DNA from 3 places in the Bacillus sp. GB_SG_008 genome. Region 2 is predicted to be linked to each of the others. Evidence: riboswitches for the same ligand, from Rfam matches in the RefSeq annotation. Region 2 holds a riboswitch; each other region holds the start of a gene.
What was found. A riboswitch is a leader RNA that binds a small molecule or an ion and turns the genes downstream of it on or off. The one in region 2 is predicted to bind S-adenosylmethionine.

Region 1: another riboswitch for S-adenosylmethionine. It lies ahead of ACTDJC_RS09395 (YezD family protein); the one in region 2 lies ahead of metK (methionine adenosyltransferase).
Region 3: another riboswitch for S-adenosylmethionine. It lies ahead of mtnK (S-methyl-5-thioribose kinase); the one in region 2 lies ahead of metK (methionine adenosyltransferase).

Annotation. Positions count from the first base shown of each region.
Region 1 covers NZ_JBPZSK010000003.1:317,820-325,982, forward strand. Annotated here, with positions in the region: gene ACTDJC_RS09355 (NAD(P)-binding protein) at 1-186, opposite strand, end outside; gene ACTDJC_RS09360 (sirohydrochlorin chelatase) at 155-913, opposite strand; gene cobA (uroporphyrinogen-III C-methyltransferase) at 915-1,691, opposite strand; gene ACTDJC_RS09370 (DUF3906 family protein) at 1,793-2,005, opposite strand; gene ACTDJC_RS09375 (nitrite/sulfite reductase) at 2,018-3,640, opposite strand; gene cysC (adenylyl-sulfate kinase) at 3,654-4,247, opposite strand; gene sat (sulfate adenylyltransferase) at 4,260-5,396, opposite strand; gene ACTDJC_RS09390 (phosphoadenylyl-sulfate reductase) at 5,441-6,145, opposite strand; gene ACTDJC_RS09395 (YezD family protein) at 6,237-6,380, opposite strand; SAM riboswitch class I at 6,448-6,556, opposite strand; gene lysA (diaminopimelate decarboxylase) at 6,684-8,000, opposite strand.
Region 2 covers NZ_JBPZSK010000001.1:998-16,650, forward strand. Annotated here, with positions in the region: gene ACTDJC_RS00005 (DMT family transporter) at 1-475, shown strand, start outside; gene ACTDJC_RS00010 (hypothetical protein) at 499-720, opposite strand; gene pckA (phosphoenolpyruvate carboxykinase (ATP)) at 971-2,557, opposite strand; SAM riboswitch class I at 2,777-2,901, shown strand; gene metK (methionine adenosyltransferase) at 3,067-4,266, shown strand; gene ACTDJC_RS00025 (hypothetical protein) at 4,313-4,498, opposite strand; gene ACTDJC_RS00030 (hypothetical protein) at 4,502-4,684, opposite strand; gene ACTDJC_RS00035 (MogA/MoaB family molybdenum cofactor biosynthesis protein) at 4,846-5,355, shown strand; gene mobA (molybdenum cofactor guanylyltransferase) at 5,352-5,942, shown strand; gene ACTDJC_RS00045 (NUDIX hydrolase) at 5,965-6,609, shown strand; gene ACTDJC_RS00050 (N-acetyltransferase family protein) at 6,680-7,213, opposite strand; gene ACTDJC_RS00055 (hypothetical protein) at 7,406-7,831, opposite strand; gene ACTDJC_RS00060 (GAF domain-containing sensor histidine kinase) at 8,215-10,074, shown strand; gene ACTDJC_RS00065 (response regulator) at 10,049-10,687, shown strand; gene ACTDJC_RS00070 (S8 family serine peptidase) at 10,894-14,442, shown strand; gene ACTDJC_RS00075 (S8 family serine peptidase) at 14,971-15,653, shown strand, end outside.
Region 3 covers NZ_JBPZSK010000001.1:704,845-711,020, reverse strand. Annotated here, with positions in the region: gene ACTDJC_RS03650 (hypothetical protein) at 1-122, opposite strand, end outside; gene ACTDJC_RS03645 (DUF1129 domain-containing protein) at 160-921, opposite strand; gene ACTDJC_RS03640 (PadR family transcriptional regulator) at 992-1,324, opposite strand; gene ACTDJC_RS03635 (3-hydroxybutyrate dehydrogenase) at 1,523-2,299, shown strand; gene ACTDJC_RS03630 (YvrJ family protein) at 2,522-2,674, opposite strand; gene mtnK (S-methyl-5-thioribose kinase) at 2,941-4,125, opposite strand; SAM riboswitch class I at 4,212-4,357, opposite strand; gene ACTDJC_RS03620 (carbon-nitrogen family hydrolase) at 4,431-5,210, opposite strand; gene ACTDJC_RS03615 (pyridoxal phosphate-dependent aminotransferase) at 5,314-6,176, shown strand, end outside.

The DNA.
Region 1 (8,163 bases), on a different contig from region 2:
TTCTTTTTGAAACCAGCGAATTTTATCTTCTTCTACAAGCTGAACTAAACTTTTATCAAGTTTTCTACTAATTACAATAATACTGGCTTCTTCTTGCAATAAAGGTGCAATCTTAAATGCCGCGACTCGTCCGCCGCCAATGAAAACAACACGCTTATTCTTTATTCGCACTGTTAATGGGTACATATACATCCTCCCTTATCATTTCTTCTGTACGTTCAATTAGCATGTCTTGAAAAGCCTGGTTTTTGCTTAAATACGGACATAATACAATGTGAGAATGGTTGTTTTCCCGAACTGCTTTTTCAATTCTCTTCATTAACAATCCTGTGAACAAAAGATACGGAAGGATAACAATAGGGGCGTTCGTTGTTTGATCAAGCTCATGTAGCTTCTCTTCAAATTGTGGCCTAGCCGCTGCTAAATAACATACTTCGACCTCTGCTACTTCATCTGCCGTTTTAAACAATGACGCAATGTCCCGGACATCTCTTAACGTTTCTTCATCACTACTCCCTCTTGCTACAAGTAAAAGGGTAACTCGTTTGCCAATCGCTTTCATTCCGCTACCATCTAGAACTGCAGTAACAAGTTCACGAGAAACGCCAAATGGATTTCCATATGAAAATGACACATGAGGATACTGATTTTGTAACCGTTCTAACTCCTTAGGAATATCCTTTTTCACATGAACTGCCGCTAATAAAAAGACAGGGACAATCACAATTTCAGTTGCCCCTTTTTGCACACAAGTTGTAATCCCCTCAGCGATAGAAGGTTGTGCTAATTCTAAAAAACACATTTGTTGAATAGGAGCTGATACACGTTCCATGCACGATGTAACAAAAGCAGTCGCTTCTTTACATGCTTCCTGTAAACGACTGCCATGACAAATATATAATACTGCTTTCATATTAAAGTACTCCGCTGAGTGGATACGAATGTTCAAGCGTTTGTTCAAACCAATGAATTTTCTCACGGAAGCGGACAACTTCACCAATTACAATCATACTTGGATTTTGAATTTGCTCATTCTCTGCCACAGATACAATACTTCCTAATGTTCCTGTAATTGTACGCTGAGATACTGTTGTCCCCCACTCGATCATCGCCACTGGTGTATGTTCACTTTTTCCATATTTCAAAAGCTGTTCACATATATAAGAAAGGTTGCTTACACCCATATAAACAGCAAGCGTATCCACACCTTTCGCTAAGTTTTCCCACTTCACCTCTTCTTCTGCACCTTCTTTCCGGTGCCCTGTTACAACCGCAAAACTTGTACTAGCTTCTCGGTGTGTAACAGGAATTCCCGCATACGCAGAAGCTGCAATACCAGCTGTAATACCCGGAACAACTTCAAACGGAATACCATGTTTCACCAATGCTTCCGCTTCTTCTCCGCCTCTTCCAAACACAAAAGGATCTCCGCCTTTTAGACGCGTCACAACCTTGCCTTTCTTTGCATATTTCACTAGAAAAGCATGAATCGTTTCTTGCTTCATTGTGTGATAGTTCGGAAGTTTCCCGCAGTAAATTAAATCCGCTTCTGGCTTTGCATAAGAAAGTAACTCTTTATTTACAAGACGATCATATAAAATGACATCTGCTCGTTGAATACATTTTACTCCTTTAACAGAAATCAAATCTGGGTCGCCAGGTCCCGCACCAACAATGTACACTTTTCCCATACTTTCTCCCCATTTCTTCTATAAAGTGAAACTTCCATTAGTAGATTTTTTCTACTGATGGAAGTCTACAAATCTTCATCTTACTGCCTGTTAGCATCGTATTAAGTCGTTTCTTGTTCATGCAAAACAAAAGCTGCACCCTTTCGAATTTTCTTCTTCTCATATAAAGAAATCTCTTTCACTTCCGGTAAAGGCAGAAAATATTTTTCAAGTTCTATTTCAACGAGACGAAATGCCTGCTCTTCACTTTGCGCAACAACGACTACAGGAACAACACCATTTGCTAAAACTGCTTCAAAACGATATAAGTCCATATTGTTCCCCTCCTAAGATGCAATCACTTCTTCTAAAATCGTATTTAATGCTGCTTGTAAATCCGTTATTCCAATACGACCAACAAACTCATAAAATGTTTCACTAGGAAGTTTATTTTCTTTAAAATATGTTAAAAACGCAACGAGAACATGCGGCAAATCTTCACCATCTATTTTCCCTTTTAGCTTTTCATTATAAGTACCGCCGTCTAGTAACGTTCCACCTACATAAATTTCAAAAGCTTCAACAATCCCTTTTTCTTTCGTTTTCATTTTGACACCTTGCAAACCGATATCCGCAATTTGTCTTTGTCCGCAAGAGTTTGGACAACCGATCATATGAATACGAACTGGCACATCTAATACAAGCTGTGTATCTAAATAATCCGCAATATTGCGTAATCTTTCTTTCGTCTCCACTAATGCCAAGTTACAATATTCAATACCTGTGCAAGAAACTGCATAACCGATAAATGACTTTGGTTTTGCAGAGATTGCTTCCAATAGTGGTTCTTGCAATAGGACATCAATATTTTCTTTCGGTACATTCGGAATAATAAAGTTTTGCGAATTACATGTACGAATTTCACCGTTTCCATACTGTTTTGCAATTCTAGCAATCTCATACATTTCTTCTGCATGCAGGCGACCAACTGGTACATTAAAACCAACATAGTATAAATCATCTTGCTTTTGCTTATGAACACCGTAAAAATAACCAGCATTCCAACCCTTTAGGGCACTTTCTCCTCTATCATGTAAAGTTCCTGTGTATTGTAATAACTGTTCTCTAAATTTTTCTGGTCCCCAATCTGCAACAAGAAATTTTAGACGAGCAAGATGACGCTTTTCACGATATCCAAAATCACGGAAAATGGTTGCGACGGCAATTGCTACATCTTTCACTTGCTCCGGTAAAATAAATACATCTAGTTCTTCTGCTAAATATGGACGCGCTGATAAACCGCCGCCTACTTTTAGATGAAAACCAATGACTGTTTCTCCGTTAATTTCTTTCGTTGCAGGTGTAAATGCTACGCAGTTAATCTCAGCATTTGCTGAATTGTACACATTCGAACTAATCGACATTTTAAATTTGCGAGGTAAATTTGAAAACTCTTCATTATGCTGAAAATATTCATATACTTCCTGCACAATTACTTGTGTATCAAACAATTCATTTTCATCAATTCCAGCAAGTGGATTCCCTGTAATATTACGTGTAATATCACCGCATGCACCGGCTGTGGATAACCCTACTTTCTCTAGCCGCTGCAGAATATCTGGAATTTGTTCAATTTGCAGCCAATGAAACTGAATAGCTTGACGCGTTGTAATATCAAGCACATCACGGCCGTAATCTTCAGCGATAGAAGCAAGAGTTTCCACCTGTTCGTTTGTTATAATTCCAGATGGTATATTTACACGCATCATGAAATATCCTGCCTCTTTTGGGCGCTGCAAATATAAACCTGCCCACTTAAAAGAATCCCATTCTTCTTTCGGAATAGACGAAAATCCATGCTCAGCATAATACGGAATATCTTTAAAAACTTCTAAACCGTCTTTTTCTAATTTCTTTTTTTCAGTTGCATTTAGCTTTTCATTGTTTGCCCATACTTTTTCATAACTCATCATGTATCTCCTCCTAGATAAAGCTTCTTTCTTGCAAATAAGCAATAATTTGCTCCGCACACTGTTCGATAGAATAGCGATGCGTTTCCACAATAACTTCAGCTTGAATCGGCTCCTCATAAGGAGAATCAATTCCCGTAAATTGCTTAATATCCCCGCTTCTTGCTTTTTTATAAAGTCCTTTCGGATCACGCTTTTCACACTCTTCAATCGGACACTTTACGAACACTTCAACAAACTCACCTTGTTCTAATATGTCACGCACTTGCTGACGATCTTCACGAAACGGTGAAATAAACGCTGTTAATACAATTGTTCCATTATCAACAAATAATTTCGCTACTTCACCGATGCGGCGAATATTTTCTGTGCGATCACCTTCCGAAAATCCTAAATCTTTATTTAAACCGTGACGGATATTATCTCCGTCTAACACATAATTACCAATATTCTTATCAAATAACTTGCGAGTTACTGCATTTGCCACCGTTGATTTACCAGAAGCCGACAATCCTGTAAACCAAAGAACAAAGCTATGATTTTTGTTTTGCTTTCGGCGTTCTTCCTTTGAAACAGATGCTGTATGCCAAGTAATATTTGTTCCCATCTTTTTCTCCCCTTACTTTGTCACAACTTCTTTTTGCAAACCACGAATTAAGACTTCTACGACTTCTTTACGGCTAAATGTACTTGGTGGCAGTTCTCCATTTCGCAAGAGCTCTCTTACCTTTGTACCTGATAAAATGACATGATCTTCTTTTCCGTGCGGACATGTTTTCGTTGATGCCATTCCCTCACATTTCGTGCAATAAAAACTATGTTCAAAAAAGAGGGGTGTAATTCCTAATTCTTCTATTGTAAAGTTCGTAAAAATTTCCTGCGCTTCATACGTGCCATAATAATTTCCAACACCAGCGTGATCACGGCCGACAATAAAATGCGTACACCCAAAGTTTCTTCTTACAAGTGCATGGAAAATCGCTTCACGCGGCCCAGCATATCGCATCGCTGCTGGAAATACTGCTAAAAAGACACGATCTTTTGGATAGTAGTTTTCTAGAAGTACTTCGTAACTTTCCATTCGAACATCAGCTGGAATGTCATCTGATTTCGTTTCTCCAACAAGTGGGTTTAAAAACAGGCCGTCAACAATTTCAAGCGCTGCTTTTTGAATATATTCATGCGCGCGATGAACTGGATTTCTTGTTTGAAAACCAACGATTGTTTTCCAATCACGCCGCGCAAACTCTGCTCGCGTTTCATTTGGATCTAAATGATAAGCGGCAAATTTTTCTTTTTCAATCCGTTTCACAAGCGTAATTGGTCCTCCCACATATATATCCGGACGATCGTATAATTTCTTAACACCCGGATGTGCTTCTTCTATCGTTTTATAGACAAGTAACGCCTCCTTTTCTTTATCAGGCGCATAAATCTCTTGAACTTGAATCACACCGTAAGTTACACCTTCTTTTACAAGTCGAACTTCTTCCCCCACTTTTAATTCCTTCGCTTTTTCTTCTGTTATAGGTAATGTAATTGGAATGCTCCATACATCTCCATCTGCTAATCGCATTGTTTCTACTACTGACACATAATCATTCTTTCCTAAAAAGCCAGTAAGTGGGCTATATCCACCGATCGCAATGAGTTCTAAATCACTTAATGCGATTCCATCTAACTCAATTTCTTTTACAATATGTGCTGTTTCATATGTTTCATCAATTCGATTGACTAATATTTTTGTATCACTCATTTTCTTTTTCTCCTTCTATATCAAGTATTAACGAATAGTAGTCTTCATTGATAATGAAGACCACATTCTGTTTTCAACTTCCCGGCCCAGCGCCCATCTCGCGAATCTCCACCCTCTTGCACCTGCACGGTACATTTTTCACATCCGATGCTCGGATACCCAATATCATGGAGTGGGTTGTACGGCAAATTATGCTTGTATACATAGCGCCATACTTCTTTCCAAGTCCAATGAATAAGCGGACAAATTTTAACAGATTGAAAGCGATGATCTCGATTGACAAACTGCGTATGTTTTCGCGTTTCAGACTGTTCTCTTCTTAAACCTGATATCCATGCTTTCCTACCTGTTAGCGTTTCTTCTAACGGCTTAATTTTCCTTAATCGACAACAAAGATTTGGATTATGTTCCCATAATTGATCACCATACTCTTTTGCTTGATCCTCAAGTGTAAGTGCCGGCTGCTTTTCAATAATATTCAATTTAGGAAATCGTTCCCTGACTTTTTTGATTAAGTCATATGTTTCTTGAAAATGAACATTTGTATCTAAAAATACAACCTTTGCAGATGGATTTACTTGGTTAATCACGTGCAATAAAACCATTCCCTCTATCCCAAAGCTGCATGCATAAACAATATCGTCCTCATAATGTTCATACGCCCAGCGTACTGCTGCCAAAGCGCCTTTCGTTTCGTCGTCTTCCTGAAATGAAACAAAATTATCTTGCCACGTTTCGTACGTTAACATCGTTGTCCCCCCTCATAACACCCATACAAAAAGGCGGCCTTAACCTATAGAAATAGATTAGGGCCGCCTCTAGTTTTTCTAGTCAGCGTGCTTATTTTAAGCGTACTTTTTCACTTTTTTCAAGCTGAATTACTTTACCATCTTGCACAACAATTGTAATAGAACCATATTTCATATCAGCAAGCATAGATTGAATCTGACTTGCTACTTCTTCAAATTGTCCGCGCACTCCCACGAACAGCCCCCCTTTTTCATAAAAAAAATCTTTCCCATTTCGAAAAGACTGTTCCGGTAACGTATCTACCTTATCTTCCAAAATGGATACCATTTTGCTGGAAGTAGCACCTTACTCCTATAAAGTAGGTTGCCGGGCTTCTTCGGGCCAGTTCCCTCCGCCACTCTTGATAAGAATTATATTTGTATTTTATCACAATTCTGATTTTTTTCAATCCTAGTTTTCCGATAAATTTTATGTTTTTTTGACAAAGAAGGAGTTGTTCACCTAAACAACTCCCACTTCAGCTAAGTAAGGACGCAGTCATACAAGTTCCTTTACACGTATGCGATCGTTCTCAATAATATTTTCATACGATTCTCTCTCCACAACAACTTGTGATTTTCCGTTTTTTGCAAACACAACTGCTGGGCGACGAATACGGTTATAATTATTTGCCATCGAATAACCATATGCCCCTGTACAAGAAATAGCTAAGAGATCACAAGAAACAACTTTTGGAAGCTCTACATCCCAAATGAGCATATCCCCACTTTCACAACATTTGCCTGCAATTGAAACAACCTCTTCAGCAGATTCATTTGCTCGATTTGCTAGTAATGCTTCATAACGGGCTCCATAAAGTGCTGGGCGAAGATTATCTGTCATACCTCCATCAACCGATACATATTTACGGATACCTGGAATATCTTTAATCGCTCCAACTGTATACAGCGTTGTTCCTGCATCCCCAACAATGCTACGGCCTGGTTCCACCCAAATTTCTGGAAGGGGGTATTCACATACTGTAAACTGCTCGCGTACCGCATCCGTCACAGCTTTCACATATTCACCAAGGGCAAGCGGTGTATCTCCCTCTGTATAGCGAATTCCAAAACCGCCTCCTACATTTAATACTGGAGCTACATAGTTCATTTCTTTTCTCACTGTTTCCAAGAAGTTGCGAAGCACTTCAATTGCACGAACAAATCCTGCCGTCTCAAAAATTTGCGATCCGATATGAGAATGAATTCCTAATACACGATAGTTTGATTTTTCTAATGCACTTTTTATCGCTTGTGATGCATGCCCTGTTGAAATACCAAAACCAAACTTAGAATCATCTTGACCTGTTGTAATATATTCATGTGTATGCGCTTCTACTCCCGGCGTCACGCGCAGCAAGATATTCACAACTTGCCCGTATTCTTTCGCTAAATCATGCAATACCTCTAGTTCAAAAAAATTATCTACAACAAAGCAGCCAATATTAGCTTCTAATGCCATTCTTATTTCTTCTTCTGTTTTATTATTACCATGAAAATGGATGCGCTCTGCTGGAAATCCCGCTTGCAACGCCGTATATAGTTCTCCGCTAGACACAACATCTAGCGACATATTTTCTTCGGCAGCTAACCTGCACATTTCCATGCACAAGAACGCTTTGCTTGCATATGCTACTTGATAAGAGAACCCACTTTCTCTAAAAGCACGATGAAATGCACGACATTTCTCACGAATTGCTGCTTCATCGTAAACATAAAGTGGTGTCCCATATGCTCTTGTAAGTTCAGTAGCATCGCATCCTCCAATTTCTAAGTGTCCTTGCTCATTAATGCGGCTTGTGCCGTGTAAATACATGTGAATTCCTCCCTTGTTTTCGCAAAACCCTCTATTACATTTCTTATTTATTACTATTATTCCTAATTTAGATAAACAAAAAACGCGCGGAACAATGTTCACACGCGTTTCTTATTAGAAGAATTTATGCCGAAAAAATAAACGTATTGTTATTTTCTCAAAT
Region 2 (15,653 bases):
TGTGGACTCTTTTTATGGCAATGCAATTGGACTCATTACTTCGATTTGCTGGGGATTGTATCCTGTCTTAGCAGGGCCGCTTATGAAGAGATATTCAGCCCTGCGCGTAACGGCCTGGTCAGCAGCAATTGGTGCAGTACCGCTTGTAGTATTAAGCGGTTGGCGAATTGTTCAGCTGCCTTTTGAGATTCAGCACGGCAGTACATGGTTTTCGTTATTATATTCGATTTTTTTCGTTACTGTATTTGGGCTTGTTATGTGGTACGTTGGGATTCAAAAAATTGGTGCATCTCATACGATGGTGTATATGTACGTTACACCGTTTGTAGCAGTTTTATTTGCGGCAATATGGGCGAGAGAGCAGCTATCTTTACAACAAATGATAGGTGGAATTGTTATTTTTGTTGGTTTGTGGCTTGTAAAATCTAAAAAAGCTAATCAAACATTACTCGTAAAAGAAAATATATCAAAATAAGAAAGCAGATCAAATCTGCTTTCTTATTTTTTTATTTTAGGTAAGAAAATAAGATACAAAATAGCTGTAATAAATGGAATCCAGTTGAGAAAAGGTAAGCGGAAAAAGCTAATAAGAATCATACCTGTGAGAAGAACGCTGAGGACCGCATAAAAAATACTATGCTTAGGTGTGTACCAATATAATGTTAAGCCAACAAGAGCTGGGATAACAAAATGAATAAGAGCGATTAAAAAGAAGAGCAATGGAAGTCCCTCCTTTACCGTGTACTTATATATTATATCCATATTTTGTAAGGTTGATAGCTGATTTTTTAGAAATCGTCAAAAATGTTTGCAAATAGGAAAGAGGCTTACGAAATGAATCGTAGGCCTCTTTTATATGTAAGCATGTGCTATCACAAGAAAACGTGGGCTTTGTCGGTGAGTACTTGTTTTCTTGCAATAACAACATACTTATTCACATGATTTAGGATATTTCAAAGTAAAGTCGGGTTTAAGCGATTGGACCGCCAAGTTTTACAATTGTTTCAGAAACGTTATCAAATTTCTTGAAGTTTTCTTTAAACTTATTCGCAAGCTCAGTTGCTTTTGCTTTGTAAGCTTCTTTATCAGTCCATGTTTGTTCTGGCATTAATACTTCATCAGGTACACCAGGAACATGAAGTGGTACTTCAAGACCAAAGATATCATGTTTCGCTGTTTCAGCGCTATCTAACTCGCCGTTTAATGCAGCTTGCACCATTGCGCGTGTATGACCTAAGTTCATACGTTTTCCAACACCGTATTCGCCGCCAGTCCAGCCAGTGTTCACTAAGAATACTTTAGCATCGTGCTTCTCGACTTTTTCTCCAAGCATTTCTGCATAGCGAGATGCATCAAGCGGTAAGAATGGAGAACCGAAGCATGTTGAGAATGTTGCTTGCGGTGAAGTAATACCGCGCTCAGTTCCTGCTAATTTACTCGTGTAACCACTTAAGAAATGGTACATAGCTTGCTCTTTCGTTAATTTGCTGATTGGAGGCAATACGCCAAATGCATCAGCAGTTAAGAAAATGATTGTATTTGGATGACCTGCAACGCTAGGTAATACGATGTTATCAATTGCATCAATTGGATAAGCTGCACGTGTATTTTCTGTTAATGCAGTGTCATCATAATTTGCAATGCGTGTATGATCATCAAGCACAACGTTTTCTAAAACAGAGCCGAATTTAATCGCATCAAAGATTTGTGGCTCTTTCTCGCGAGATAAGTTCACACATTTTGCATAGCAACCGCCTTCAATATTGAATACGCCGTTATCAGACCAACCATGCTCGTCATCACCAATTAATTTGCGGTTTGGATCAGCAGATAATGTTGTTTTACCTGTTCCAGATAAACCGAAGAATAAAGCAACATCGCCTTCTTCACCTACGTTTGCAGAGCAGTGCATAGAAAAAATATCTTGTTCTGGAAGTAAGTAGTTCATGATAGAGAAGATTGATTTTTTCATTTCACCAGCGTATTCTGTACCGCCGATTAACACGATACGCTTTTCAAATGAAACGATAATAAATGTTTCTGAGTTCGTGCCGTCGATTTCTGGATCTGCTTTAAAGTTTGGTGCAGATACAATTGTGAACTGTGAATCATGATTTTTTAATTCTTCCTCAGTTGGACGAATGAATAATTGATGTGCGAATAAGTTATGCCATGCATATTCATTAATAACTTGAAGAGGAAGACGATAGTTGCGGTCTGCTCCTGCAAATCCTTTGAATACGAATAGTTCTTCTTTTTCTTTTAAGTATTCTAATACTTTTGTATATAATTTATTAAAATGCTCTTCAGAAATCGGTTGGTTTACCGAACCCCAAGCGATTTTATCCGTAACAGATGCTTCGTCTACAATAAATTTATCTTTCGGAGAACGTCCTGTATATTTTCCTGTTGAAACAGAAACAGCGCCAGTAGAAGTTAATCGTCCTTCTTTTCTCATTAATACTTTTTCAGTTAATTGTGGAACGCTCAATTGAACCTGTGCATTGCTTCCGTTTAATAACTCATGTAATCCAATTTGGACATTCACAGTACTCATATTTATTTACCATCCTTTGTTTGATTTATGAATATTCCTCGTAATTCCCACTAAAAGTATAACACAATGATATAAATAATGTATACTATTTATTTATTTTTGTTTGTGTTATTATATTATTTTTTTCCATAAATTTCTGCCGTTAAAAACTTATAGGAATATGTGTATATGGATTGACAAATGAAAAGCATTTCTTTAGTATAGTTGAGGACGGATACTCTCTTATCCCGAGCTGGCGGAGGGACAGGCCCGATGAAGCCCGGCAACCTCACTTGTATGTACGACAAGCGCAAGTGAATAGGTGCTTAAACCTGTGCGAGATGTAATGTCTCGAGCGATAAGAGCGAAGGGCAAAAAGCAGTATGCAAGTAGCGAATACAACCTTTCCTCTATATATAGGAAAGGTTTTTCTTTTGCGCTTGTGGGAGAATACATGAATGTCGCAGTTTGTGGCAAATTAAGGATGAGTTCCGTACAATATATACATTTACTGTCGGGAGGTTTACCACATGACAAAAAAACGTCATCTGTTCACATCTGAGTCTGTAACTGAAGGACATCCAGATAAAATTAGTGACCAAATTTCTGATTCAATTTTAGATGCAATCTTAGCAAAAGATGCAAACGCACGTGTAGCTTGTGAAACAACAGTAACAACTGGTTTAGTATTGGTAGCGGGAGAAATTACGACTTCTACTTATGTAGATATTCCAAAAATCGTTCGTGAAACAATTAAAGGAATTGGTTATACTCGTGCAAAATACGGTTTCGATTCAGAAACTTGTGCAGTTTTAACATCTATCGATGAGCAGTCTGCTGACATCGCAATGGGTGTTGACAAAGCGTTAGAAGCACGCGAAGGTCAAATGACTGACGAAGAGATCGAAGCAATCGGTGCAGGCGACCAAGGTTTAATGTTTGGTTTCGCATGTAATGAAACAAAAGAATTAATGCCACTTCCAATCTCTCTTGCTCATAAATTAGCTCGTCGTTTAACTGAAGTTCGTAAAGATGATACATTACCATACTTACGTCCAGACGGTAAAACACAAGTAACAGTTGAGTATGATGAAAACGGTAAACCAGTTCGCGTTGATACAATTGTAATCTCTACGCAACATCACCCAGAGATTTCTTGGGAACAAATCGATCGCAACTTAAAAGAATTCGTAATTAAACCAGTTGTACCAGCTGAATTAATCGATGAAGAAACAAAATTCTTCATTAACCCAACTGGCCGCTTCGTTATCGGTGGACCACAAGGGGATGCTGGTTTAACAGGTCGTAAAATTATCGTAGATACTTACGGTGGATACGCTCGTCACGGCGGCGGTGCATTCTCTGGTAAGGATGCAACAAAAGTTGACCGTTCTGCAGCATACGCAGCTCGTTACGTTGCGAAAAACATCGTAGCAGCAGGTCTTGCTGACAAAGCAGAAGTACAACTTGCATACGCAATCGGCGTAGCGAAACCAGTATCTATCTCTGTTGATACATTCGGCACTGGAAAAGTATCTGAAGAAGTATTAGTAGAACTAATTCGCAGCAACTTCGATCTTCGTCCAGCTGGTATCATCAAAATGTTAGACTTACGTCGCCCAATTTACAAACAAACAGCAGCATACGGCCACTTCGGACGTACTGATGTAGATCTTTCTTGGGAGCGTACAGACAAAGCTGAAGCTTTAAAAGAGCAAGCTGGTCTATAATATAGGAAGAAAAAAGCTTTGCGCACACGCGCAAGGCTTTTTTTATTTAATTACTTTCCTGTTTTTCTAACTTTCCAACGCAGGAAGTACAATACACTTCTCCGCCCAGCTCAATATATTTCTGAATATTTGTTATACCGCTTGGCGGATATTGCATGTAAATCCAAGAACGTTCGTGTACCGCAATTTCCTTTCCGCATGATGTACACGCGGTTGATTTTTTACCGAACATCAATTATTGCCCCCTCTGTGAACGGGATTTTCCAAAGCAGTATGCACTACAAAGTAAAAAGATTGTGGCACATCCAAAACCACCGATGGCTGCGTAAGGCACAGCGTCTTTTAGTACCATGCCGGCGCTAATGGAAGCGACGAAAAGTAAAATAAATAAGGTCGTTAATTTTTTCATTGTATCCATATTCATTTCCTCCCTTTTGAAAATCCCTATATTTCTATTATAAGGAAAAATACGGAAGCGAGATGTTTTTTCTATAAAAATGTGTGACAGGCCGCACATTTTTTTGTTGCTGCATCATATATGATAAAATTTAGATAGTTCAGAAGAAGGAGCGAATGACAATGAGCGTCACAGAACATAAAAAACAAGCACCGGCACAGGTTCGTTGTAAAATCATAACGATTTCGGATACACGTACAGAAGAAACAGATAAAAGCGGCCAGTTATTAAAAGAGTTATTAATAGAAGCAAATCATCAAGTAACAGCTTATGAAATTGTGAAAGATGATAAAGAAAGCATTCAGCAAGCTGTGTTAACAGGCTGCCAACAAGAAGATGTAGATGTTGTGTTAACAAACGGCGGTACAGGAATTACAAAACGTGATGTTACAATCGAAGCAGTTGAAGCGTTGCTTGATAAAGAAATTGTAGGCTTTGGAGAACTATTTCGGATGATTAGCTATTTAGAAGATATCGGAAGCGCGGCGATGTTAAGCAGGGCAATTGGCGGGACAATTGGACGGAAAGTTGTCTTTTCTATGCCAGGATCAACAGGTGCGGTTCGCCTTGCGATGAAGAAATTAATTTTACCAGAGCTTGGACACATTACATTTGAGTTGCATCGCCAGTGAAAATTGCAGGAATTGTATTAGCCGGCGGACAGTCCAGTCGTTTTGGAGAACCGAAAGCATTAGTAACTTGGTGCGGAAAAACATTTATTGAACATAGTATAGAAGCATTGAAAGAAGTTGTTACAGACATTGTTGTGATTAGCCATCCAGCGATTACAAATGAGCTCTCGCATATACTGCATGTACCAGTTGTAGAAGATATTGCGCTGTATAAAGGAAACGGTCCGCTTGCCGGTTTAGTAACAGGCATGGAATTTGTAGATGCAGATTGGTATATTGTTGCACCGTGTGACACACCAAATATTTCGAAAGCATGGGCGATGACATTCATCGAACGAGCAGACGAAACATATGAAGCAATTGTTCCACTAGTTGAAGGACGGAAGCAACCACTTTTAGCGCTATATCATCACAAGGTAAAAGAAAAAATAGAACAGTTATTAAAGGAAGGTAAGAGAAGTATGCAAGGGCTATTATCTCAGTGTAATGTCCAGTATGTGACAGCGGAAGAATCGCAGCTGTCGAAAGAGTTATTTCTTAATGTGAATACAAAAGAAGAATATAGCCAATTACAGAATAGGAAGTGAATGGGGAAGGGGAGAAGCTATCATGGAGAACGAATTACTGAAAATATTTGATAACCATAGAAATCCAATTGGGGTAGCAACTCGCGAAGAAGTACATAAACTTGGGCATTGGCATGAGACGTTTCATTGCTGGTTTATAAGTAGAGAAAACGGAGTAGATTATATTCATTTTCAAATTCGTAGTGAGACAAAAAAGGACTATCCGAATCTGTTAGACATTACAGCTGCTGGACATATTTTGGCACATGAAACAGTATATGATGGAATCCGAGAGGTGAAGGAAGAAGTAGGAATCGATGTCTCGTTTGATGAACTCGTGTCATTAGGTATTATCGATGATTGTGGTGCAATAGATGATTTTATTGATAAAGAATTAGCTCACGTTTTTTTATATGAAAATAAAAAACCAATGGATGAATATAAGCTGCAAATAGAAGAAGTATCAGGCATTGTTAAAGCTGAATTTAACAGTTTTTCTGAACTTTGGTTAGGAGAAATGGATGAAATTACAGTGGAAGGATTCGAAATGAATGAAGCTGGGGAAAAAGTTTTAATCCATAAGACCGTAGATAAAAGTAAATTTGTTCAGCATGAACATTCGTATTATGAGAGCATTATAAGGTTGATGAGAGAGAATATGAAATCGTTAGGGAGTACTGAAGCGTAAAGCGAATGACCAAATAATTTTTGTATGGATAGGAGGTTTTTTGTTAACCTCCTGCCCGTGTTTATAGTAGTTAAATCATCAAGCCCATAATAAGAGTATTATAATAAACACCATTTATATACGTATCTTGTTGTAATAATCCTTCTTCTTTAAAGCCAACTTTCTTATATAATTCTATTGCTTTAGCATTATCTTCTCTCGTTACGAGATGTATTCTCTTCGTAGTCCCATTTAATTTTGCCCACTCGATAAGCTCGTCCATCAGTATTCTACCTAAACCGAATCCGCAGTGCTCTTCCGCAATTACGATTCCTAGTGTTCCTACATGTTTCGTTCTAGCTTTTGGGCTAGAGGTAATGGATGCGATGCTTATGATTTCATCATCCATTGTTGCCAGTAAGATGATGGAACTATTATCTGCTCCAGTAGATTCTATGAATTTTTCATAATCATGTAAAGACATACTGAACTCATTTTTCCCGAATGAAAGAAAATCAGTTTCGCCGCCGACTACATTATAAAAATCAATCATAGATTGAGCGTCTTCTTGTAAAGCTTCTCTTATAATTACTTCTTTTCCGTTTCTTAAACGTATGTTTTTCATATCTCTCAACTTCTTTCGAATTAGTTACATTAATCATAATATTAATTTGAAAAATTTAATAGCTGTAATTGAGTCTCGGAAATAATTATGAAGCTTGTTTTGGGATGCTATAAAATTCCTTAAGTTTTATAGGAAATATAAAAAGAAGAGGACTCCTCCTCTTCTTTTTAAATAGTTGGTCTGTTATTCACGTTAAGACATACACATAAAGTTTCTAATTTGTGAATATCGATAGCTTACTTTTCGGCGGCGTCCTCCTTGCCAAATATATCCGACTACCCCGTTTTGTCTAACTTCAGTTGGATAAAACCAAAAATCTCTTCCAAAAGGTCCTGGTGTTCTTAAACCAATAAATCCCCATCTCCCTAAACAATTACACATCGCTGATCGTATTTGAAACGTTTGTATAGGAGAAGAAAATGCTGCTGGTGCTGCTGGTGCTTGTGCCGGTGGTGGGGTTGTTGGAGCATCTTCAGCATCGTCGGGACGATAGACATCATCGTCGATTTCCCTTGTATCCTCGGATGGTTGATAACTCGGATGTTGATAACCTGGATGTTGATAATACTGCTGTTGATTATAATTTACATACGGAAAGTACGTTGGCTGGTTATTCATGAAAAAATCACCTCATTTTTTTTAATGCGCACTTAAAATATGAGTATGTTGTGTGATTCTTATATGAAGCTTATTTATAGCCCAATTTATTCTTAGCAGTACGAATTATATGAACAAAATAGATTTTTTTTAGTGGTAAAGAAACAATTATGAAGTTGATTCCTATACATCTTTAGTTCTATATGATTAGAATAGAATATATTTACAATTATAACATTTGGTGGATGGTGAAGGGGGGGATTCCATTTTATACTAATAGTGTGCCGCCCTTCCTAAGAGACAGCGCACGCCCGGTGATTGGCTAATGGGAACATTCTCATTTTGCCAGTGCCGGTTTTTTGTTAGATAATGATAATAATAGATTTTTTGAGGGAGGGATCATTTTGAAAAAGATAGATTTTACTTCTATGAGAGAACAAGTAGCTAGTTTTTATATTTATTCTATTTCTTTTCTTGGTTTGATTGCTGTTATCATTTCTTTATTTTTAAGTAAAATGCCTTCTCATCTTATACTGCTTTTGTTATTAATTATGTTTATGGGGATTACTGAGTATTTTCCTATCCGTATTTGGAGAGGGGGAATCACACTCAGTCTTACGCTCATTTATACAATGAATTGGCAGTTTGGGATACATATAACTGTTATTTCTTGTGTATGTGCGATGTTATGTATCCATTTGCTTCGCCGCTTACCTATGCAAAGGACAGTATTTAATTGTGCACAGCTTGCTCTTAGTATCGTATTAGCAGAATGGCTTTCCAGTGAATGTTTCTCTCTTTTTATTTCTGGGATGAATCTCTCAGTTTTATATGAAAAATTCATAAGCTTGTTTTTATTTAGCGTGTTTCTTTGCCTTTTTAACAGTCTGTTTTACGATCTTTTAATCATACTTCTTCCTCAGCCATATCCGCTAGAAGAGTGGCGTAAAAAAAATATATTAGTACTCTTGAGTGTGAGTATCTGTTTATTTTATTCCTCACTTATACATATTTTAGATTACCGATATCGCGGAGTGATGGATGAAATTATGGTTTTGTTCTTCTTTTTTCCGCTTGTGGCAATCTGTATCATCAGCTCTTTCGTTAGGCAAATACGGGTGGAAAAAGAACGCTTATATAAGCTTTTTTCTATTACGACGGAATTAAGTCGTGGGTTATCTGCCGGAAACTTACAGCAGATGAAACAATCACTGAAAGGATTCCTAGGAATACAGGCATATGTTTTATGGGCAAAAGATGAGGGAACCTGGACACTTTTACTAAAGGATGGGGAAGTTCGTTCTGATATTTCGAATTATTCTGATGTTCATGCGAAGTTTGAAGAAATATCCGAAACGATTGTTGTTACTGATTGGAAAACAGGTATGGCTCCAGGAGATGAAGTGTTTGAAAATGCTATGCGCTCTCTTGTATATTTACCTCTTAAAGTAAATCATGAATTAGTTGGAATGTTTGTGGCAGGGAAAAGCAGAAGTGCAAGTTTTATTACCGAAGATGTACAGACTTTAGCTACGTTTGCCAATCAATTGGGCAGCTTACTTAAAACACGGACACTCGTCTCTGAACAGGAAAAACGAACGATTTTAGAAGAAAGAAATCGAATTGCCCGTGAAATTCATGATGGAATTGCACAAGCATTGGCAGGGGTGATATTCCAAATGGAGTCAGCTCAGAAAAAGTACGCAGATCGACCAAAGGACATGCAGCAAGTGGTAGATACAAGCATAAAAAAATTACGGAAGAGTTTAAGTGAAGTTCGTTATTCTATTTATGCCTTAAAGCCATATCCAACACAAAGGCTAGGGCTAAAACAAGCAATTACAAATAAAATTCAATCCTTAAAAAAAGAATATGATCTAGCCATTACATATCATGAAAGAGGCCGTTCTCGAAAACTTAGTTTTACGAAAGAACGAGTCATCTTTGATACTTTGCAGGAAAGCTTGCAGAACACCGTAAAGCATGCGAAGGCAGACAAAGTTGACATTTTACTAAGTTATCAAAGGGAACATGTACTTTTGAAGGTAAAGGATAATGGAATTGGCTTTTCCCTTTTTGAATCTATGATTAAAGCAAAGCATGAGCCGCATTATGGTATATTACATATGAATGAACAGGCTGAACAGCTAGGGGCTGCCCTTCAGATTGATAGTTCAGCAGGAAAAGGTACAGAAATTACATTGTTAATTCCAGATTCAGAGATGGGGGAGGAGTATCATGATTCGAATATTAGTAGTGGATGATCATACTGTTTTGCGTGATGGAATTCGAAGTATATTGGAGCTCGAATCTGATATGCGAGTAGTTGGAGAAGCTGTTTCCGGGGATGAGGTATTAAAGAAAGTGGAAGAATGCCAACCTGATTGTATCTTAATGGATATCAATTTACCAGGGAAAAATGGTATCGAGGCTACATCACTCGTGAAAGATCAGTATCCGAACTGCCGTATTCTCGTATTAACGATGTATGAACATGATGAATACTTGATGTCTGCTCTTCGGGCAGGTGCAGATGGCTACTTATTAAAGGATTCATCATCCGAGGAAGTGGTGGCGGCAATCCGGATGGTATTACAAGGAGATTCTGTGATTCACCCGCGCATGACTAAAAAGTTGATTACATACCATCAGCAAACGAAATCAGAATCAAATGAAAATGAACTGACAGAGCGTGAAAAAGAAATACTGTTTGAATTGGTCAAAGGTCTTAGCAATAAAGAGATTGCTGAAGCCCTATATATCAGTGATAAAACAGTTAAAATTCACATTAATAAGATTTTCAAAAAACTAAATGTGAAAAGCCGTTCACAAGCAGTCATATATGCCGTTCGAAATCAGCTTGTTCCGTTTTCTTGAATAGACGCGCTTAAAAGAACTGTTCTGCGCCTTACTATACTTAAATAGTAAGGTGCGGAATAGTTCTTTTGTTTTATTTTGGTTTAGAACCAATGGCTATAAAATTACTTCTTCTGTATAATTTCCAGAAAAATCAAAATTTTAGATAATAAGGACAGAAGCATAGTTTACTAGTAGATTAAGAATCTAAAAAAGGAGATATGTTAATGAAAAAAAGAAAAATGAAGGCATTTAAAGTAATGGCCACAGCAGCTATAACATCATTATTCTTTTCATCACTTACAGTTTTTGCAGAAGGTGATGTTACGCCTGCTGAGTCGCAAATGGTTGAAGAAATTGTGGAACAAAGAGGACAATTATTTTTTGATAAGGATAAGATCGAAACAGGTCAAGATGATTCACTATATAAAGACGTTAAAAAAGAAGGTTTGGCTACAGCATATAAACCAAATGATACTGTTCGCTTAATTGTAGAAGTTGAACAACCAACAGAAATTGAGCAAACAGCCAAAAGCAAAAAAGCTTTATATAAACAAAAGCAAGACAAAGTAATCGAACAAATCTCAAAAGAAAAAAATTCTAAATCAAATGCTTCTATTAAAGTGAAGCATCGTTTTTTCGAAGGGTTTAACGGATTCAGTGTAGAAACAGAGTTTCAAAATATTAAAGATATCAAGTCTATTCCAGGGGTTATGAATGTCCATGTTGCTAGAACATACCAGGAAACGATGGGAGCAAGTAAAGAATTAGTACAAGCTCAAAAAGTATGGGAACAATATGGTTATAAAGGTGAAGGATTAGTAGTAGCGGTCGTAGACTCCGGGATTGATTATACGCACAAAGATATGAAACTATCTGACACAGCCAAAGCGAAAGAAAAATGGACTCAAGATAAAGTTAATCAAAAATTTGTTGAGACAGATGTAAACGAAATTTGGTATTCCGATAAAATTCCAACAGGATATGATTGGGCAGACAATGATACCAATGTCATTCCGGGAACAAAAGGCAGCCCGCATGGTACACACGTGGCTGGTACAATTGGAGCAAATGGCGATGAAACGAATGGCGGTGTCGAGGGTATTGCACCAGGTGTTCAACTATTAGCTGAGAAGGTATTTTCTGATAATGGCGGTGGTGCCTATGAGGATGATATTATAGCGGGTATCGAGCATGCCATTACATTGGATGCAGATGTAATAAACATGAGCTTAGGTGCCGATGCAGGCTATGTAGATGAAGAATTTGATCCGATCCAAAAAGCAATTCGAGTTGCGACAGAACAAGGCACCCTTGTTGTAGTGGCAGCTGGTAATTCAGCCTACAGTACGAAAAATAATATCATTCCCTCTTCATTAAGACCATATGCAGAAAATCCTGATATTGGAACAGTTGGTGCACCGGGTGTAAGTCCATATGCGTTATCGGTTGCTTCCTATGAAAATACTAAACTTCATTTAAATGCATTAGCAGATGCAAGTGGTTTTTCGGTGCCGTTCAAAGATCAAACGCAATTTCCAGCATCGTATAATTTTAAAGTCTCTAAGGTTCTTTCACCAGATGTACCTTATGATTTGGTATATGTTGGGGAAGGAAAGAATGCATCAGATTATCCTAAAGGAAAAACTGACTATATTGCAGTAGTTAAACTATTAAATGTATATAGCGATTATTCATCCGCTCAATGGGCAGCTAAGAGAGCTGGAGCAAAGGCAGTTATTATGATACCGCCTACTGTTTTGCCAGATTATCCTACTCTAAAATTAAGTCCAACTGCAGCACCAACGGCCACAACAAGTAAAGCTGCAGGTGAAGCATTACTGAGCAAAATGAATAGTCTGCCAAGCGGTCAATATTTAAGTATGAAATTCGCAGGCGGTGCTTTCGTTGATAACCCAGCAAAAGATAGTATGTCTAGTTTTTCATCGATGGGTACTCCACATACATTAGATTTTAAACCAGAAATTTCTGCCCCTGGTGGAAATATTTATTCTACTATACCAGGTAATGATTATGAAATGATGAGTGGTACATCCATGGCAGCACCTCATGTTGCAGGCGGTTCAGCATTGTTATTGCAGGCCCTTTATCAAAAAGGATTAACCCATTCAGAAGATACAGTTTTAAAAGCAAAACTTGCTTTAATGAATACAGCTAATATTGCCATGGATCCAAGGACCGATGGAGAAGTTCCATATTCACCACGTGTACAAGGGTCAGGTCTAATGCAAATTCAAAATGCCATTAATACACCAGTCATTGTGACAAATAGAAATGCGCCTTTAGAACAAGCGGGAGCGGTTGCTTTAAAGGAAATAGGTCAAAATACAAGTTTCAAATTAAACATGGAAGCATTCGACGCTCCTAAAGGTAAAAATAGTAGTGATGATATTGAATATAAAGTTTATGTAGATGTATTAAAAGATAAGACGGAAATGAAGGAATTTGATTTAGATAGTGATGGGCACTTGGATTTAAAAGAGTATTTAACATTAACTAGTGAACGTATTAATGGTGCGACAGTCACTGTCAATGATAATACAGTTACAGAAACAGAAGGAGCATTAGTTAAAATCAAACCAGGTCAAACAAAAATGCTGACTGTTAATGTAACTTTACCAGATTCCTTAAAGAAAAATAGTTTTGTAGAAGGATTTGTTCGTCTCGTTCCGGTTGCTAAAGACCAGGATAAAGCAGTTCCTTTAACTGTTCCATATATGGGCTTCTATGGGAACTGGGATGAACCACGAAATATCGACGCACCTGCATGGGAGAAGGATGCGTTTGTAGGATATACGGCCCTTTGGGATGAGAATTCAGAAAGATATCCATTAGGATATAACCCATATACTGGAAGGTTTAGTCCTAACCATATTGCATTCTCGAAAAACTATATACTCGATGGTATCTATCCGTCATTCCAAGCCTTACGTAATTTAGACAAAGTTGAAATGTATATTGAAGATCAATCTGGAAATCTCATTAAAAATTTAGGCGACTTTAGTGAATATACTGGTACTCCATGGAAATTTAGAAAAAATATAATGTCATATGGGGATACAAAGTATGACGGATATAAATGGGATATGAAAGACTCATCCGGACAATATGTGCCTGATGGTGTTTATCAATATGTTATCAAAACAACATTAGATTATCCAAACGCAAAGCCACAGATTGTTAAAATGCCAATTACGGTAGATTCCATCGCTCCGACCGTTTCAGATATTACAGTAACGCCAAAGAACGGAAAATATGAAATTTCCTTCAATCCGCAAGACAATGCAAGTGACTTTAATTCTGCTGTTGTATGGGTGAATGGACAACATTATTCATTAGGTCTTGAGCAAAAATCTTTCTTAGTCAATACAGAACCGAAAAGTATTATTATTCTAGCCATTGATTATGCAGGAAATCAATCGTACAAAGTTTGGGGAGATCCGAGCTATATTAAATATACTATGGCTGTTCAAACGATCCATATAACTCCGACTGCAAATATTAACAAAAGCAAACCTGCAAATATTAGTGCCTGGGCTTATGCTAGAGTAGACTGGACGATTAATGTTAAAGATGCAAGCGGAAAGATAGTCGATTCGTTTGAAGTGAAAAATGAACATACACTGAAAACACAATGGGTACCTAATGCGGATCTTCCAAATGGAACGTATACGATCTCAGCTGATGTGGCTACAAAAGACGGTTTTAAAGTTACAACAGAACCTAAGCAAGTCACGGTTCGTCAACAATCATAGAGAAAACTCGCCGATTGGCGAGCCCCTAAGAGCGAGGACAGAGGTGTAGTTACGATAGGAAAGGTATATACTTTCCTATCGGCGAATAAAGTGAAACTTCCATCAGTGGTGGGCTTCATCCCCCACTAATGGAAAGCTCACCCAATCGAGTTATCCTCAACCTATCTTCTTCGTTTTCTCTAAATCTAGAGGGGGATCTTACTGTCCGTGAATAGCGGGATAAACTCGCTAACATGACTAAATAAAGACCCAAGTGAGGATTATTCTCTTGGGTCTTTTCTTGTTTGTCGCGTTGTGCCATTACAAAAAGGACATACTACTTCTACTTTTTCATTTTCTTTTCAATCATAAAGTAGTTCTTTTGTACTATACGGTATAGAACTAATACCTATAAAAAATATTCCTTTTTGATAATTTTCAGAAAAGTTTAAATTTATTAAGATAAGGAAGTAGAATCGTAGTCTAATAGCTTCGGAAATTTATGTTATACAATGACTACAAATAAAAACAAATGATGGGGGAACTTGTATGAAGAGAGGGAAATTTGGGAGGGTTCTTACAGGAACGTTAGTTGCTGGTATGCTATTGTCACAAGGTATTCCGTATAACGTATTGGCAGAAAGCGCGGTTGAACTGAAGCCAGTTGATAATGCGGAACAGGTGTTGACGAATCTGTCTCCAGAACAAAGACAAGCGTTGGAACAGTTAGATACAAATTCTAATTTTACGATTTCACCTGATATTGATTCGAATAGTCCTGAATTAGTCAACGTTATCGTAGAATTCAATCAGGCTCCAGCGAAAATTGAAGTGATGAAACAAGCGGCGAAAGGTAAGAAAATAGCTTCTACTACTGCGCAAGCAAAAGTGGATGAAGAACATAAAGTGTTTAAGCAACATGTCGAATCCTTGAAATCGAAAAAGGATGCTGGCACGTACGATACGCAAAAAATGAAGGTTACACGTGAATACAAGAACGCGATCAACGGTGTAGCGATGACTTTACCTGGCGTGGCGGTGCAGGATTTAATTCAATCCGGAGTAGTAAAACGTGTCTTTAAAGATTACGAGGTAAAAGTAGAACCTCCGGTAGAAACGAAAGAAACAAAGGAAACAATTCAGCCAAAAATGGCGGACAGCATTCCGCAAATTGGCGTGGACAAGCTCCATGCAGAAAACATTACAGGTAAAGGGATTAAGGTTGGTGTTCT
Region 3 (6,176 bases), 700 kb from region 2:
AGTTCTGTATATATTCCACTTTGTAAGTTAAATACCGCAATCATTCCAACTGACAGTGTGCCAAGTAATAGAAAACACGCAGAATCCAATAATGATAACCAGTTTCGCTTTTCTTTTTCCATTTTCCCACTCTCAATTTAGAATACTGCTTAATCCTCTTTACACTTTATTCTTTATATTTTCCATTTTGTTATACCATAAGAAAAGTAAAGCTAAACTTCCATACGCTAAAAACATTTGAAGAATACTCCAATATAGATTTTGTTTTGCTAACCCTTCAAATATGAACATAACAGAAATTGGTAAAATTATTGTAAGTACCCCTATCCAACGAAGAAGGTAAAAATCAATAATAATTAAAACTAAGAATATAATTCCGGCCAAAATAAAACTTTGCGATCCTGACAATTGGATAATCGGTATCCCCATCCATTTATCAACAAACTTAATTAATACAAGTAATAGAATTGGAATCATAACCATTACATATATAATACTAAACTCTATTAATTTGCTTTTAAAAGAAGACATTTTTAATGCAACAACCGTTATTATAATAGAAAGAAGTAAAATGATTGGATACCCAATTAAATCTACATTTGAAATCGTTAGATGATGATTGGGATTACTAAATAAAATGCTATTCAATATCCAATACCCACCAATACTAACAATTGAAGTAACGAGAGATTTTATATTTTCCCTTTTATCAACTTCCATCTCTTCAGCCAATTCTTCTGCATATTCTTTCGGTGAGTCTCCAAAAATATCCGTTACCGTCTTTCCTCCTTTTTCTCCTTCTATTAAATGAAGCTCAGCGTCTTCTAAAAAGTTATTTATATCATCTTCTTTTATTCCTTTTGTTAATAAATATACTTTCATATCAATCAAAAACTTTTTACCTTCTTTAGAAACGTTCATATGTAACCTCCTCGTCTAGATTACTTATTTTTGATTTCCTTTCATTGTTTCAGCGTTAGGAATACAGACTTTATCGTCTGCTTTCCTTTCCCTCTAACAACCGCTGCACACTACTTTGCATCGCTTCCCACCTTTCCATGAAATCATCTAATGCATCTTCACCTTTTTCTGTTAATGTATAATATTTTCGCTTTGGACCAGATGGTGACTCCTTCATCGTACTCGTAATCAATCCTTCTTTTTGCATACGAATTAATAACGGATAAATACTTCCTTCACTTGCCATTGTAAAACCGTACTGTGCCAGTTTTTCACTCATTTCGTATCCGTATATTTCTCCTTCAGAAATAATAGCAAGCAAGCATCCTTCTAAAATACCCTTTAGCATTTGACTCGTCGACATTATTCAAATCCTCCTTCTATCTTGTTTTACAAGATAGATAAGTATAAGTATCTTGCTTTACCAAGTAGTATAACAAACAGTATTTTGCTTTACAAGATAGCTTAAGCATTTTTTCCAAAAGATTGCAGGATTTCCATCCTTATTTCTCTAAATAGAGCAATAGAGTTAACTATATTCATGAAAGGGATGGAATAAAAAATGTTTATAAATCGCGTTGTATTTTTAACAGGTGCCGCAAGCGGAATTGGATACGAAATGGGAAAAGCCTTTGCAAAAGAAGGCGCAACTGTAATGATTACAGATCGTTTAGAGAACAAGGCACAAGAGGCGGCGAAACAATTACAGAACGAAGGATATAAAGTATTTGGAATGCAATGTGATGTGACAGTAGAACAAGAGATTATACAAGCTATTTCTGAAACAGTTGCACGTTTTGGTTCACTTGATATATTAATTAATAACGCAGGTATGCAATATGTTTCTCCAATTGAAGATTTTCCAACTGAAAAATTTGAAATGCTTATTAAGATTATGCAAATTGCACCGTTTGTTGCGATAAAACATGCTTTTCCTATTATGAAAAAACAAAAATACGGACGCATCATTAATATAGCTTCTATTAATGGTCTTGTTGGTTTTGCTGGCAAATCTGCATATAACAGTGCCAAACACGGGGTAATTGGGCTCACAAAAGTAGCAGCATTAGAAGGTGCCGAGTGTAATATTACAGTAAATGCACTTTGTCCCGGCTACGTTGATACGCCTCTTGTTCGCAACCAACTTCAAGATTTAGCGATAACAAGAGATGTCCCGCTTGAACATGTATTAGAGGATGTCATTTACCCGCTTGTACCACAAAAAAGATTGCTTAGCGTGGAGGAAATTTCAGACTACGCCTTATTTTTAGCAAGTGAGAAAGCAAAAGGCATTACAGGACAAGCTGTTGTCATTGATGGTGGTTATACCGCACAGTAAAGTTCAGCAAATTTTTTCTTCTATTTAAATATATACAAAAATGGATTGTGCCTTTACCACACAATCCGTTTTCATCACATATTTTATCCCGCTACTTTTGGGCAGTAAGACCCCCACGAAAGCGAAGAAGATAGGCGGGGCTCTTACTGCCCCTAAGAACCCGGTTGATTCAACTAACTATCAGTGGGGGATGAAGTCCCCCACACTGATGAAAGTTTCACTTTATTTTGGAGCTTCATATCTTTGCATCTGCTTTGGTAACTTCTCAATCGCGACAATAACGCTATCTAACTTACTTTCAATTCTATGCAGTAAGTATAGCGTAACAACAATTGGAAAGCCAACATTGCCAATAACCGATATCCATTCCTCCATAGTCTCTCCTCCCTTCTTATTATAAGTAAGAGAGACTCCAAAAAAGTGGTAAATAAAAACAAGCTAAATCATTTTTGTTTTTCCGAATATCTTTGCGATTTTCACTTTATAATCCCTTTGCACCTCTAATAAAACAATACTTTTCTAAACATCTTCAATTGTAGTTAATGCCTTATATTCAACAATAGTCGGCAACTTCGTTTAATTCAAAAGAGCGATGGAATCTCCCTTCCAACTAATAGAACGAGGTACTGCTATGCTTATACTCACGCTTTTACTTCCTTCCCCAAAACAATAGAATCAAATAATATATGGAACAAACGAGCATCTGCATTTTCTGTTTTATGTAGAAGTAATTTTCTTCCTAACCGTAATGCATGCCTTTTTGCTTGTAATCGTGTTTCTTTATGAGAAATCTCATCTAAATCTGCAACATGCGCTAATCCAATTGTACGGCGAATGACCTCACATCCTGCAAATCCAACTGCATCAATGAAAATATTGTTCAGTACAATTGGTAGCCATTGCTTTTCTCTCGTATACGGTTCTACGCCTTCGAGCATCCATAACCTTGTAAATGTTTCTACGAAAACACTCCATGTTTGCTCAATATGATAAAATAATACGCTGCGTTTGTTTTCTTCACGCGACAGTGCATTTAATAATAAATTCGCAATAAATTGACCTAGATCAAACCCTAACGGACCAAATGTCGCAAATTCTGGATCAATCACTTTCGTTTCTGAAGATGATGAAAATATACTTCCAGTATGTAAATCACCGTGAATTAATGCTTCTTTTCGCGTCAAAAATTTATACTTACACTGCGCTACTTGTAGCTTCAAATTTTTATCACACCAAAGTTCGTCAACAACATCTTGTAATTCTTCTTCATACTCATTTGTTTCATAGTTTGCAAATGGATCAGTAAATACAAGATTCTCTGTAATTTTACATAAATCAGGGTTTACAAACTGACTATCTAGCACTCTTTTTTCTTCTGCTTGTAATCCAAAATCGGATGTGTAAAAAAGAACATGAGCTAAAAAACGCCCGATATGTTTGGATAATAGTGGATAGTCTTCCCCGTTTATCAATCCTTTTCTCGTTATCGTTAAAGCTGATAAATCTTCTATAGCACTAATCGCTAATGTTTCATCGTGCCCATATACTTTCGGTACATACTCTGGTACGTATTTTGCAAAAATTTGCAATGCATCACTTTCAATGGTTGCACGGCGTAAAGATAGCGGCCAACTTTCTCCTACTACCTTTGCGTATGGAAGAGCTTGCTTAAGAATCAATCCCTTCTTCCCATCACGTAAACGAAACACATAATTTAAATTCCCATCACCAATTTCTTCACAAGTGACAACTGCCTTTTCTGAAAAATAACCATGTTCTTTCGCATATGTAACGGCTGTTTCTTCTGTTAATTGTTTGTATCCCATTTTGATTCCCCCTAAATGTATTCGGGTTTTTCATCATAAAAAAACCCCTTTCGATGACGAAAGAGGTTTGAAGATTCACTTCTCCCCTCTTATCTATCAGAAAGTTTTTCTTTCTGTTGGAATTAGCACCGTGCCTTACTAGGCGCGAACTGTGCGCCCCATTTCACAATGGTATTACGGTCGGTTGCTGGGTTTCATCGGGCCAAATCCCTCCACCTGCTCTTGATAAGAGTATATAGTTGTCTGAATTTTTCAGTTTCTGTTGTTGACTATACCAAGAATAAAAATTACTTGTCAATACTTTTTTACTTATACAATTCTGAACGGCGATCAAAAAAAACAGGAATCCCTTTACGAACTTCAGCAACCTTCTTTACATCTAACGTTCCATGCAAAATCATTTCTGTTTCATCTGCCTCATTGACGACTTCTCCCCAAGGATCAATAATAAGCGAATGCCCTGCAAATACATTATTTAGATCACGTCCGGCACGATTGCACGCTACAACATAACATTGATTTTCAATTGCCCTTGCTTGAAGTAATAACCGCCAATGCGCTAAGCGAACAAGTGGCCACTCTGCTACAACAAATAATACCGTTGACCCGTGTGCAGCATGAACACGTATCCATTCTGGAAAACGAATATCATAGCAAATTGTTCCTGCGCACGGTATATCCTCTAATAGAAAATGCCCAGTTTCATTTCCAGCAATTAAATATTTATGCTCATCCATCAGTTGAAACAAATGAACTTTACTATATTCAGCCACAATTTCTCCGCTTCGATTACTAATATACATTGTATTTGTAACACCTTTCTCTGTTTGCTTAGCAATCGATCCTCCAACAATATTTACACAATTTTGCTTACTCCACTTCGATAATAGTTGTTTCGTGTATTCCCCATCTGGATCAGCAATTTCAGCAAGTCGACCTAAGTCATAACCTGTTGTCCATAGCTCTGGTAATACAATAACATCTGGCTTTTCCTTCATTGCTTCGTTTATTTTTTTCTCAGCGTGTTCTATATTTTTCTCTACATCACCAAAAGTGATATCCATTTGAATACAAGCAATTTTCATTGATTTCTCCCTACTCCCTTTTATTTTTTTCCTTTACAAAAAGTTGAAAAGATTATATCATTTGTCACTATAATTGCAACAATTTTCAAAAGAGGTGGAAAGTATGAAACATTTTCAACCTTCTGAGGTATTAACATCACTACCAACACAATTTTTTGCTACGCTTGTCACAAAAGTCAACAAAGCCGTGCAAGCTGGTCATGATGTTATTAACTTAGGACAAGGAAATCCAGATCAGCCAACGCCAGCGCATATCGTAGCAGCGCTACAGCGTGCAGCAGAACAACCAATTCATCATAAATATCCGCCATTTCGCGGGCATGAAAGCTTAAAAGAAGCTGTCGCTACGTTTTATGAGCGTGAATACGATGTACAGTTAAATCCCAAAACCGAAGTAGCTGTTTTATTTGGCGGAAAAGCTGGATTAGTTGAATTACCGCTTTGTTTTACAAATCCAGGCGATACAATTCTCGTTCCTGATCCTGGCTATCCAGATTATTTATCAGGTGTTGCCTTAGCGAAAGCAGAACTTGCAACAATGCCATTATTAGCAGAAAATCATTTTTTACCTGATTATACAAAGATTGATAAACAAACTGCTGAACAAGCAAAATTAATGTTTTTAAACTATCCGAACAATCCAACAGGAGCCATTGCAACAACAAAATTCTTCGAGGAAACTATATCGTTTGCAAACAAACATGACATTTTAGTTTGTCATGATTTCGCGTATGGTGCCATTGGTTTTGATACTAAAAAGCCAATTAGTTTCTTACAAGTTGATGGAGCAAAAGATGTTGGCATTGAAATTTATACGTTATCAAAAACATATAATATGGCAGGATGGCGCATTGCATTTGCCGTTGGTAATGAAAGTGTCATCGAAACGATCAACTTATTACAAGATCATATGTACGTCAGTATTTTTGGTGCCGTGCAAGAAGCTGCTTGCGAAGCTTTATTAAG